3 regions of the Photobacterium minamisatsumaniensis genome follow, and region 3 is predicted to be linked to each of the others. Evidence: predicted binding sites of a transcription regulator. Region 3 holds the regulator's gene; each other region holds the start of a gene.
The links. Region 3 encodes CRP, which controls carbon source genes, mostly activating them, when cyclic AMP is high. Its sites were predicted from a motif close to TGTGANNNNNNTCACA; they were not measured.
Positions count from the first base shown of each region.

Region 1: a site for CRP is predicted at 1,630-1,645, ahead of typA (translational GTPase TypA). Genes of this name have one in related genera too.
Region 2: a site for CRP is predicted at 1,850-1,865, ahead of mlc (sugar metabolism global transcriptional regulator Mlc). Genes of this name have one in related genera too.

Region 1 is NZ_JAKJSI010000032.1:31,201-34,487, reverse strand. Features, by position in the region: gene glnA (glutamate--ammonia ligase) at 1-1,209, opposite strand, end outside; gene typA (translational GTPase TypA) at 1,748-3,287, shown strand, end outside.
Region 2 is NZ_JAKJSI010000025.1:110,919-114,205, forward strand. Features, by position in the region: gene L4D78_RS14315 (hydrogenase expression protein HypA) at 1-777, opposite strand, end outside; gene queE (7-carboxy-7-deazaguanine synthase QueE) at 949-1,617, opposite strand; gene mlc (sugar metabolism global transcriptional regulator Mlc) at 1,956-3,173, shown strand; gene L4D78_RS14330 (hypothetical protein) at 3,170-3,287, opposite strand, start outside.
Region 3 is NZ_JAKJSI010000014.1:191,447-194,733, forward strand. Features, by position in the region: gene L4D78_RS07015 (DUF1338 domain-containing protein) at 1-475, shown strand, start outside; gene L4D78_RS07020 (hypothetical protein) at 573-788, opposite strand; gene crp (cAMP-activated global transcriptional regulator CRP) at 958-1,590, opposite strand; gene L4D78_RS07030 (OsmC family protein) at 1,859-2,263, shown strand; gene L4D78_RS07035 (phosphoribulokinase) at 2,318-3,187, opposite strand.

The sequences.
Region 1 (3,287 bases), on a different contig from region 3:
TTCCGCTGGAAGGTCGTACAAGTCTTTATCCATTGCTTCACCTGGGTGAATCTTGTTCTGGATACCGTCAAGGCCAGCCATTAGCATTGCTGCGAATGCTAGGTATGGGTTAGCCGCTGGATCACCGAAGCGTACTTCGATACGACGTGCTTTCGGGCTTGGTACTACAGGAATACGGATAGACGCTGAACGGTTACGTGCAGAGTAAGCCAGCATTACTGGTGCTTCGAAACCAGGGACTAGACGCTTGTAAGAGTTTGTCGCTGGGTTAGCAAAGGCGTTGATTGCACGTGCGTGCTTGATGATACCGCCGATGTAGTAAAGCGCCATTTCAGATAGGCCGCCGTACTTGTCGCCTGCAAAGAGGTTTTGACCGTCTTTTGCTAGAGACATGTGAACGTGCATACCTGAGCCATTGTCACCGACAAGCGGTTTAGGCATAAAGGTTGCTGTTTTACCAAATGCATGCGCAACGTTGTGAACAACGTACTTATAGATTTGGATTTCATCTGCTTTGGTGGTTAGCGTGTTGAAGCGGGTCGCGATTTCATTCTGACCAGCTGTTGCAACTTCGTGGTGGTGTGCTTCAACCACTAGGCCCATTTCTTCCATGATTAGACACATAGCAGAACGGATGTCTTGTGATGAATCAACAGGAGCGACTGGGAAGTAACCACCCTTCACTCCAGGACGGTGACCTTTGTTACCGCCTTCAAAATCAGAACCAGTGTTCCAAGCCGCTTCTACGTCATCAATCTTGAAGAAAGAACCTGACATATCCGTGTTGAATTTTACATCATCAAACAGGAAGAACTCTGGCTCAGGACCGACTAGTACTGAATCAGCAAGGCCTGTTGCACGCATGAAATCTTCAGCACGCTTAGCAATTGAACGAGGGTCGCGATCGTAGCCTTGCATAGTTGCAGGCTCTAAAATGTCACAACGAATGTTTAAGGTTGAATCTTCAGTAAACGGGTCAAGTACCGCGCTTGCTGCATCAGGCATCATTACCATGTCAGATTCGTTGATACCTTTCCAGCCAGCAACCGAAGAGCCATCGAACATTTTGCCTTCTTCAAAGAAGTCTGCATCGATTTGATGGGATGGGATAGAAATGTGCTGCTCTTTACCTTTTGTGTCGGTAAAGCGTAGGTCAACAAACTTAACTTCATTTTCCTGGATCAGCGCTAGTACGTTATCTACTGACATCTTGAGTAACCTCCGGTGTTATTTTGGGCAACTGGCCGCAAAAAAGTGATTGGCGAGCAGGCGTAATGCTCTATAACAAACTACTTTGCTAAAACCGTGCCAACTTTTTAAAGCCCCAAAATCGCGCATTGGTAGCGATTTAAGCGCCGTGAATTCCATTTTTTGCACCATCTTGGTGACTCTTTGCACTATTTTAGTGCGGTGGGTGTGTTTTCACCCTTGTGGTGCATGCCCTACTATTAGCTGATGTCGTCTTATTGTCAATCTGGTGTCGAGATTATTCATTTACTATTAAATCAGTTGTTTTCACTGAATTTGCTAAATGTAGTGTAAAATAGGGCTCAAGGCGCATAAAAACAGGCCCTCGAAGAGTGAATTTACCCAGTTATATAGGGCTTTACAGGCTTAATAAAAAAAGCTGGTGATATAAATCACATATTTCGTGGGTTTTAGAGTAAAATCTGTTAGATTATGAGCCGTTTTTTTAACCAAGTAGCTACCCGATGGTCGCTGCATGTTCTGAGTGAATGTGAAATCCATGTCTAATCAACAGATCGATAAATTAAGAAATATCGCAATTATTGCTCACGTTGACCACGGTAAAACTACCCTGGTTGACAAACTGCTTCAGCAGTCTGGCACGCTAGAATCTCGCGGTGAAAGCGAAGAGCGTGTAATGGACTCGAACGATATCGAGAAAGAGCGTGGCATTACCATTCTTGCTAAGAACACAGCGATTAACTGGAATGATTACCGCATCAACATCGTAGATACCCCAGGACACGCCGATTTCGGTGGTGAAGTTGAGCGTATCATGTCAATGGTTGACTCTGTTCTTCTTATCGTTGATGCCGTTGATGGTCCTATGCCACAAACGCGTTTCGTAACGCAGAAAGCATTCGCATACGGTCTTAAGCCAATCGTAGTAATCAACAAAATCGACCGTCCAGGTGCACGTCCTGAGTGGGTTATGGATCAAGTATTCGACCTATTTGACAACCTTGGCGCGACTGACGAACAACTAGACTTCACTACTGTTTATGCTTCAGCACTTAACGGCTGGGCAACAATGGAAGAAGACTCAGTTGGCGAAGATATGGAACCATTGTTCCAAGCTGTTGTTGACACTGTAGACGCACCAAACGTTGACGTTGATGGTTCACTGCAGATGCAAGTTTCTCAGCTAGACTACAGTTCTTACGTTGGTGTTATCGGTGTTGCTCGTATCACTCGTGGTACCGTTAAACCTAACCAGCAAGTAACTATCGTTAATGCTGCAGGTGAGAAGCGTAATGGCAAAGTAGGTACCGTTCTAGGTTACCTTGGCCTTGAGCGTCACGAAGTAGAAGAAGCGAAAGCGGGCGATATCATCGCTATCACTGGTCTTGGTGAGCTAAAAATCTCTGATACTATCTGTGATGTTAACGCTGTAGAGGCGCTTCCTGCTCTATCTGTTGATGAACCAACAGTAACCATGACTTTCCAAGTAAACACTTCTCCGTTCGCGGGTAAAGAAGGTAAGTTCGTTACTTCACGTAATATCCTTGAGCGTCTGCAAAAAGAGTTAGTTCATAACGTTGCATTACGTGTTGAAGAAACTGAAAGCCCAGATCGTTTCCGTGTTTCTGGTCGTGGTGAACTTCACCTATCTATCCTGATCGAAAACATGCGTCGTGAAGGTTTCGAGCTAGCAGTATCACGTCCAGAAGTTATCATCAGAGAAGAAGATGGTCAGCTAATGGAACCGTTTGAATTGGTAACTATCGATGTGCTTGAAGAGCACCAAGGTAGCATCATGGAAAACATTGGTATCCGTAAAGGTGAGCTGAAAGATATGGCACCAGATGGTAAAGGCCGTGTTCGCATGGACTTTATTATGCCTTCTCGTGGTCTTATCGGTTTCCAAACTGAATTCCTTACAATGACGTCTGGTTCTGGTCTTATTTACCACTCATACGATCACTACGGCCCACACAAAGGCGGTGTAATTGGTCAGCGTAACAATGGTGTTTTAATTTCGAACGCGACTGGTAAAGCACTGACTTACGCATTGTTCTTCCTTCAAGCTCGTGGTCGTC
Region 2 (3,287 bases), on a different contig from region 3:
AACCTTCCAAAAGCCGTCGGTTAAAATAGCTTGAATATCAGCTTCGAGCGCAGCTTGTTCGGTAAAGAATCGTTCTATGCGACCTTTAGTCATTGATTGTACGATGGATAGTGACATTAAATCTTTTAAAGTAAGGCTTTCCATACCAATTTTAGGGAAAAGCGTGTCCCTGATATCTTCAGAAACAACTTGCAAATCTAAATAGGATAAGAGCGTTTTGCTCGAGGAGCCTGAAGTAAATGCCTCTGTAAAGACTCCCCAGCTCTCATCTGAAATTACCCGTTCGGCAAGGGCATAATAGGTCAGTGATGATTCTAATGTTAAGGCTAACCGTTCATTCGCGAGAGGGACCATATAAAGCCCCTGTGGTAATGCCTCTCCAAGGGTAAAATCAGGCTGCCCTTGAGGATCAATCAAAAGCACTGCATTTATGCGGATCCTCGTGCCTGCAGTAAAGGTATACGTACCGTCTTGTCTGGATTCCCAATTGGTGATGTCAATTCGCTCAAAAACCTTCCCTTTATCGTCGAGCCAAACGGCGGCAAAGTTAGTTTCAGAAAGGGTAGTTAATGCATCAGCATGGGCTTTTCCAACAAAGCTGAATGATGGGATATTCGCCGTTGTCAATTGTGCCGGAAGGTCGACTGAAACAGTAAAATTGGTCAAGATTGGTGCTGGTGTACCTGCAACTGGTTCAGGGCTGTCACTGCCCCCACCACAGGCGGTTAGAAATAGGCTGCAAACAACCAATAGGCAATATCCCAGATAACTGCGCATAGTTTTTCCCCAATAAAAGTTATGGCTGTGCTTTTAGTTTTTATATGTTTCAGGAACAATTATAGGAATGGGAAAGAGATCAGAAGTTAAGATAGAAGACATGTCTTGAATATTAAGCGAGAGTCTAATTATTAAGACTCTCACTTACAGTGTTTTTATTTGAAGTGCGTGTTAGGCAATAGCAAGGTATTTATGCGTTTGGATCGAAAGGCGCCAATTACGTTGAATACATGTTTCGATGCAAAGCTCAGTTGCTCTTGGTTTTTGGCTGATCGGTTGTAGGGCTATGGTAACGTCTGATTTGAGAGCCTTTCCAGACATCAACTCATCAAGCTGATCAATATCGTTTTGTGTACCGACAGGGTGCTTGATCTCATCAGCACGCTCAAGAGCTGATGCTAATACCGGTAACTTGGCTTTCATGTTGATTTTCGGTGATACAGTTACCCACGTCTTATCCGTTGCCAGTACCTCAGAGGTTCCACTTGTTTCGATTTGGCATTGATAGCCTGCATTCTCTAGTGCATGAGTCAGTGGGAGTAGATCATAAATACAAGGTTCTCCACCCGTAATTACAACGTGTTTCGCTGTATATTGTTGGGTTTTCAACAAATCTACGACGCCGCTAGCGTCCAGTTTTGTCCAAAGCGGTGAGTCACCTTTCTTAGCCATTACTTCATTAATTGAAACATGATCTTGCGGCTCGGCGGTCCAAGTTTGTTTTGTATCACACCAAGCACACCCTACAGGGCAAATTTGGAGACGAACAAAAATTGCAGGGACACCAGTAAAAACGCCTTCGCCTTGAATCGTTTCAAAGACTTCGTTAATTTTGTACACCGCTAACCTCATGGTGAGTTGAATTACTTTTTATGCAGCCGGTTATTATGACAGTTCAGTCCATGGCTGTCTTGAATAAATCGCGACAGTTAGCAAAACACATGTGCAAAAAGCATATGCCATGTTGTTATATCAGTGGCAATCCAATAAATTTTGTCAGCAAAAAAACCTCGAAAATACGATACTTTCATTAGGTGTAAAGCACAAAAATGACGGTGATTACATCTTTCATCGTGACCAATGTCACGTACTTTGAATAATCAGCTTCACAATTACTTCGCAAAGTAAAAAAATTAAAGGGATACTAATTTTTAGCACTTAACCTTTGGAGTACAGGCATGTATGTCGCCCAGCCTGGTCACATAGATCATATCAAAAGAAATAATGCCGGCAGCGTCTACAAGCTTATCGATCGGTACGGGCCGATATCACGTATCGAGCTATCAAAGCGTAGTCAGTTGGCTCCTGCAAGTATCACGAAAATTACTCGTGAGTTGATAGAAGCTCATTTAATAAAAGAAACCAATATCCAAGAAGCAGCAACGCGTGGCCGACCTGCGATTGGATTGGTGCCTGCGAACGAAGGTTGGCAGTTCTTATCACTTCGTTTAGGACGAGGTTATTTGACGATCGCACTGCATGAACTTGGTGGCGATATTCTTGTTGAAGAACGGAAAGATATCGATGTGCTGCAACAAGACGAAGTTTTGCAGCAACTATTAAAAGAGATCGAGACGTTTTTTGCCAACCATGTTGGCGAACTCGATAGAATAACCGCAATTGCAGTTTCTTTACCTGGACTGGTGAATGCCGATAAAGGCATGGTGCTGCAGATGCCGCATTATGAAGTCCATAATTTAGAACTAGGTCCAGCGATCCATCAGGCAACAGGCTTACCCGTTTTTATTGGTAATGACACACGCTCATGGGCGCTAGCCGAAAAGCTTTTTGGTAATTCACGTGATGTTGCTAACTCGATTCTGATTTCGATTTATCACGGCGTTGGAGCTGGCATTGTTCTCGATAATGTCGTACTACAAGGTCGTATTGGTAATATTGGTGAACTCGGGCATATTCAAATTAAGCCGTATGGTAAGAAGTGCTTTTGTGGTAATCACGGTTGCTTGGAAACGGTGGCAAGTTTGAAAGCCGTAATAGAGCAAGTCGAGCAACGTCTAAGAGAAGGCCACCCATCAACACTTCATGGTAAAGTATTAAGCATTGAAAAAATTTGTGACGCAGCTGTAGATGGTGACACATTAGCAAGACAGATCATTATTGAACTTGGCCATAATCTTGGTCAAGCGATAGCAATCATGGTTAACTTATTTAACCCAGAAAAAATCTTGATTGGCGGCGAGTTCAACCGTGCGAAAGCCGTGCTTTATCCCGCAATTATGGATTGTATTCGAACACAGTCATTACCTGTATATAATCGCGATTTAGTCATCGGTGAAAGTTCATTCTATACACAGGCGACGATGCCTGGAGCGGCACTGGTAAAACAAGCAATGTATGATGGACACCTACTTATGAAATTAATCGAAGAAGGCTAAACGGGCGTAAGTAAGCCAGCCCATTTGGATTGGCTTACTCTTTGTTTGCGGTTACGTAGAGTAGTCACAACTCCAAAACCAAATAGAGTTGTTCCGAAAATTGCTAAAATTGAA
Region 3 (3,287 bases):
CGTTCGAGAGCTTGTCGATCAAGTACCTGAAGCGGCGATGCGTGATCCAGCCTTCTTGTATGGTGGGCGGCGTTGGGACCTCGACTATGCCACTTATGAGTTGCTGGTAGCAGAAAGTGAATACGCAGGGTGGTTAGCCGCGCACGGTTTTGGTGCCAACCATTTTACGGTCAATATTAATCAGCTCGAGCAATTTACCGAGGTCGAAGAGGTTAATCATTTACTGCGCCATAACGGCTTTTCGATTAATGAATCTGGGGGCGATGTGAAAGGTAGCCCAGAGGTAATGCTAGAGCAATCAGCGACGATTGCCGATACTGTTGATGTTGGCTTTACCGATGGTGTGTTTAGTATCGCGGGGGGATTTTACGAATTTGCTAAGCGCTATGCTACACCAGACGGTGAGTTATATCGTGGCTTTGTTGAAGCGTCAGCGGATAAAATTTTTGAAAGCACCCACGCGAAGAAAGGCTAAATTCTCTGGCGTGAAAAGAGATTAACCCCATAGCCCACTGTTATGAAATACGGTGGGTTTATCGTGTGCGATAAGAGTCAAACGTGTTTGGGGTAGACTAATGGCACTGGCTATCAAGTGGTGTGATCCCAAATTCATGCTTAGCAAGTTGCCCTTTATGGTATGGCGAAGTCGTTTGTTGTTCAAAATAGTGCCGACGCCCGCTAAAGCCTGTCATTTCAACTGTTGGGGGAAGGGGGGCAATAACGCTCGTATTGCTTGCAGGAAAGCCATTTGCTGAAAAACGTTCGAGATCCATATCAATTTTATCCATGTGAATGACGTATTATCACTTACGCCAGATATGCACAATGTAGCACTTGATGGTGAGGATACAAGAAAGAAAAAGTGAGCAATACGGCAAAAATACCATTTTGGTATGAATTCCCGGATCAAAAAAGCCGCCTGAGGCGGCTTTTTATTATCAATGATGGCACGCGAAATTAACGTGTACCGTATACCACGATAGTTTTACCGTGAGCAGAGATTAGGTTCTGCTCTTCCAGCATTTTCAAAATACGACCAACAGTTTCACGAGAACAACCCACGATCTGGCCAATTTCTTGGCGAGTGATCTTGATTTGCATACCGTCAGGGTGCGTCATCGCATCTGGCTGTTTCGCAAGGTTTAGAAGTGTCTGAGCGATACGGCCAGTCACATCTAGGAAAGCAAGATCACCTACTTTCTGGCTTGTAACCTGAAGACGGTTTGCCATTTGAGCAGACAGACGCATCAGAATATCAGGGTTAACTTGAATAAGCTGGCGGAATTTCTTGAAAGAAATCTCTGCTACTTCACAAGGGGTTTTTGCTCGAACCCAAGCGGTACGCTCTTGGCCTTCTTCGAACAAGCCTAACTCACCGATGAAGTCACCCTGGTTTAGGTAAGACAAGATCATTTCCTTGCCTTCTTCATCCTTGATTAGGACAGCCACAGAACCTTTAACAATGTAGTAGAGCGTTTCAGCTTTTTCACCCGCATGAATCAAAGTACTCTTTGACGGGTATTTATGAATGTGGCAATGCGAAAGAAACCACTCTAGAGTTGGATCTGTTTGAGGTTTACCTGGAACCATATTACTAACTTCCTCTGTGTTTGTTGCCCAACAACGACGTCCATCAAAAAAGGGCTGGGCCTATACTTGGTGTTCGTCGCTTAGGATATTCAGTCAACAGCTGGGCTGCAAGCTCACGTGAATAATTAGTTCAAAGTTTATCTTTTTTCAGCATGCATTTCTTGATATTGATCTATCGAGAATGGTCATTTAGTAGTCATAAGTGTGCACATGATCACACAGTTGCTATATTGTCACTAATTACCCTATAAGTAGTAAGGAAAAACAAATGCAATCACGAGTGAAATGGGTCGAGAATATGACCTTCTTAGGTCAGTCAAATTCTGGCCATAGTGTGGTTATGGATGGCAATGGCGGAGAAAAAGCGCCAAGCCCAATGGAAATGGTATTGATGGCGGCTGGGGGATGTAGCTCGGTTGATGTGGTTGATGGATTGAAATCAGCAGGGCAGAAGATTACGGGTTGTGAAGCGCAAATTTCATCTGAGCGCCGTGAGCAAGCCCCCCGTATTTTTACCTCAGCAAACCTACATTTCGTGGTTACAGGTCATGAACTCGATGAAGCGCTAGTGGCGAAAATTGTTGCTGATTCGCTAGAGAAGTATTGCTCGGTGTGCTTGATGCTTGGTGAAGGTGTTGAAATGACGCACTCTTATGAAGTGAACTGCGCTTAATTCGACACGGCCGCGAGAGACCCAAGCCCCTGAAAGGGGCTTGAATTGTATTATTTAACCAATCTTTCCTGTTTCGATCAGTTTTTGGATCAACGGGCGCATGATTAGCTCCATGGCAAAGCTCATTTTGCCACCCGGAACCACCAATGTATTGTGGCGTGACATGAATGATCCTTGGATCATTGATAACAAATAAGGGAAGTCGACATTTTTGATCCCACGAAAACGGATCACAACAAAACTCTCATCTAGGCTTGGAATGGCTTTGGCGCTGAATGGGTTTGAAGTATCAACGGTTGGTACGCGCTGAAAGTTAATATGGGTACGAGAAAACTGAGGCGTAATATAATTGAGATAGTCATCCATCGATCGCACAATTGATTCCATCACGGCTTCGCGTGAATGACCGCGATCACGGGTATCCCGTACAATCTTTTGAATCCACTCTAAGTTGACGATTGGTACCATGCCGATCAATAAATCAACGTGCTGAGCGACATTGGTTTCACCATCAACAGCACCGCCATGAAGTCCTTCATAGAACAATACGTCGGTGTTTTCTGGTAACTCCTGCCATGGTGTGAATGAACCGGGCATTTGGTTATAAGGTACGGCTTCATCAAAGGTATGCAGGTAGCGCCGAAATTGGCCGCTTCCATCATCACCATATTGGCGAAAAAAGGTTTCTAGCTGGGGAAAATCGTTAGCCTGAGGGCCGAAGTAACTAATATGTCGACCTTGATCTTTGGCTTTTCGAATTTCGACATCCATTTCTGGGCGAGTAAAACGGTGAAAGCTATCACCTTCCAGCCAGGCAGCATTAATGCCCATCATATTGAACATTTTACGAAATGCTTCTGAGGTGGTGGATGTACCTGCCCCTGAAGACCCTGTTACTGCAATTATTGGATGTTTTGCAGACATGACAAACCCTGTCGTTAACATTAACGGAAAGAGTTATTAACAGGGTAGTGAGGTAAGGTCAAGTCGGGAGGCCAAAAATGATACGTGAGTGCAGTCGCCA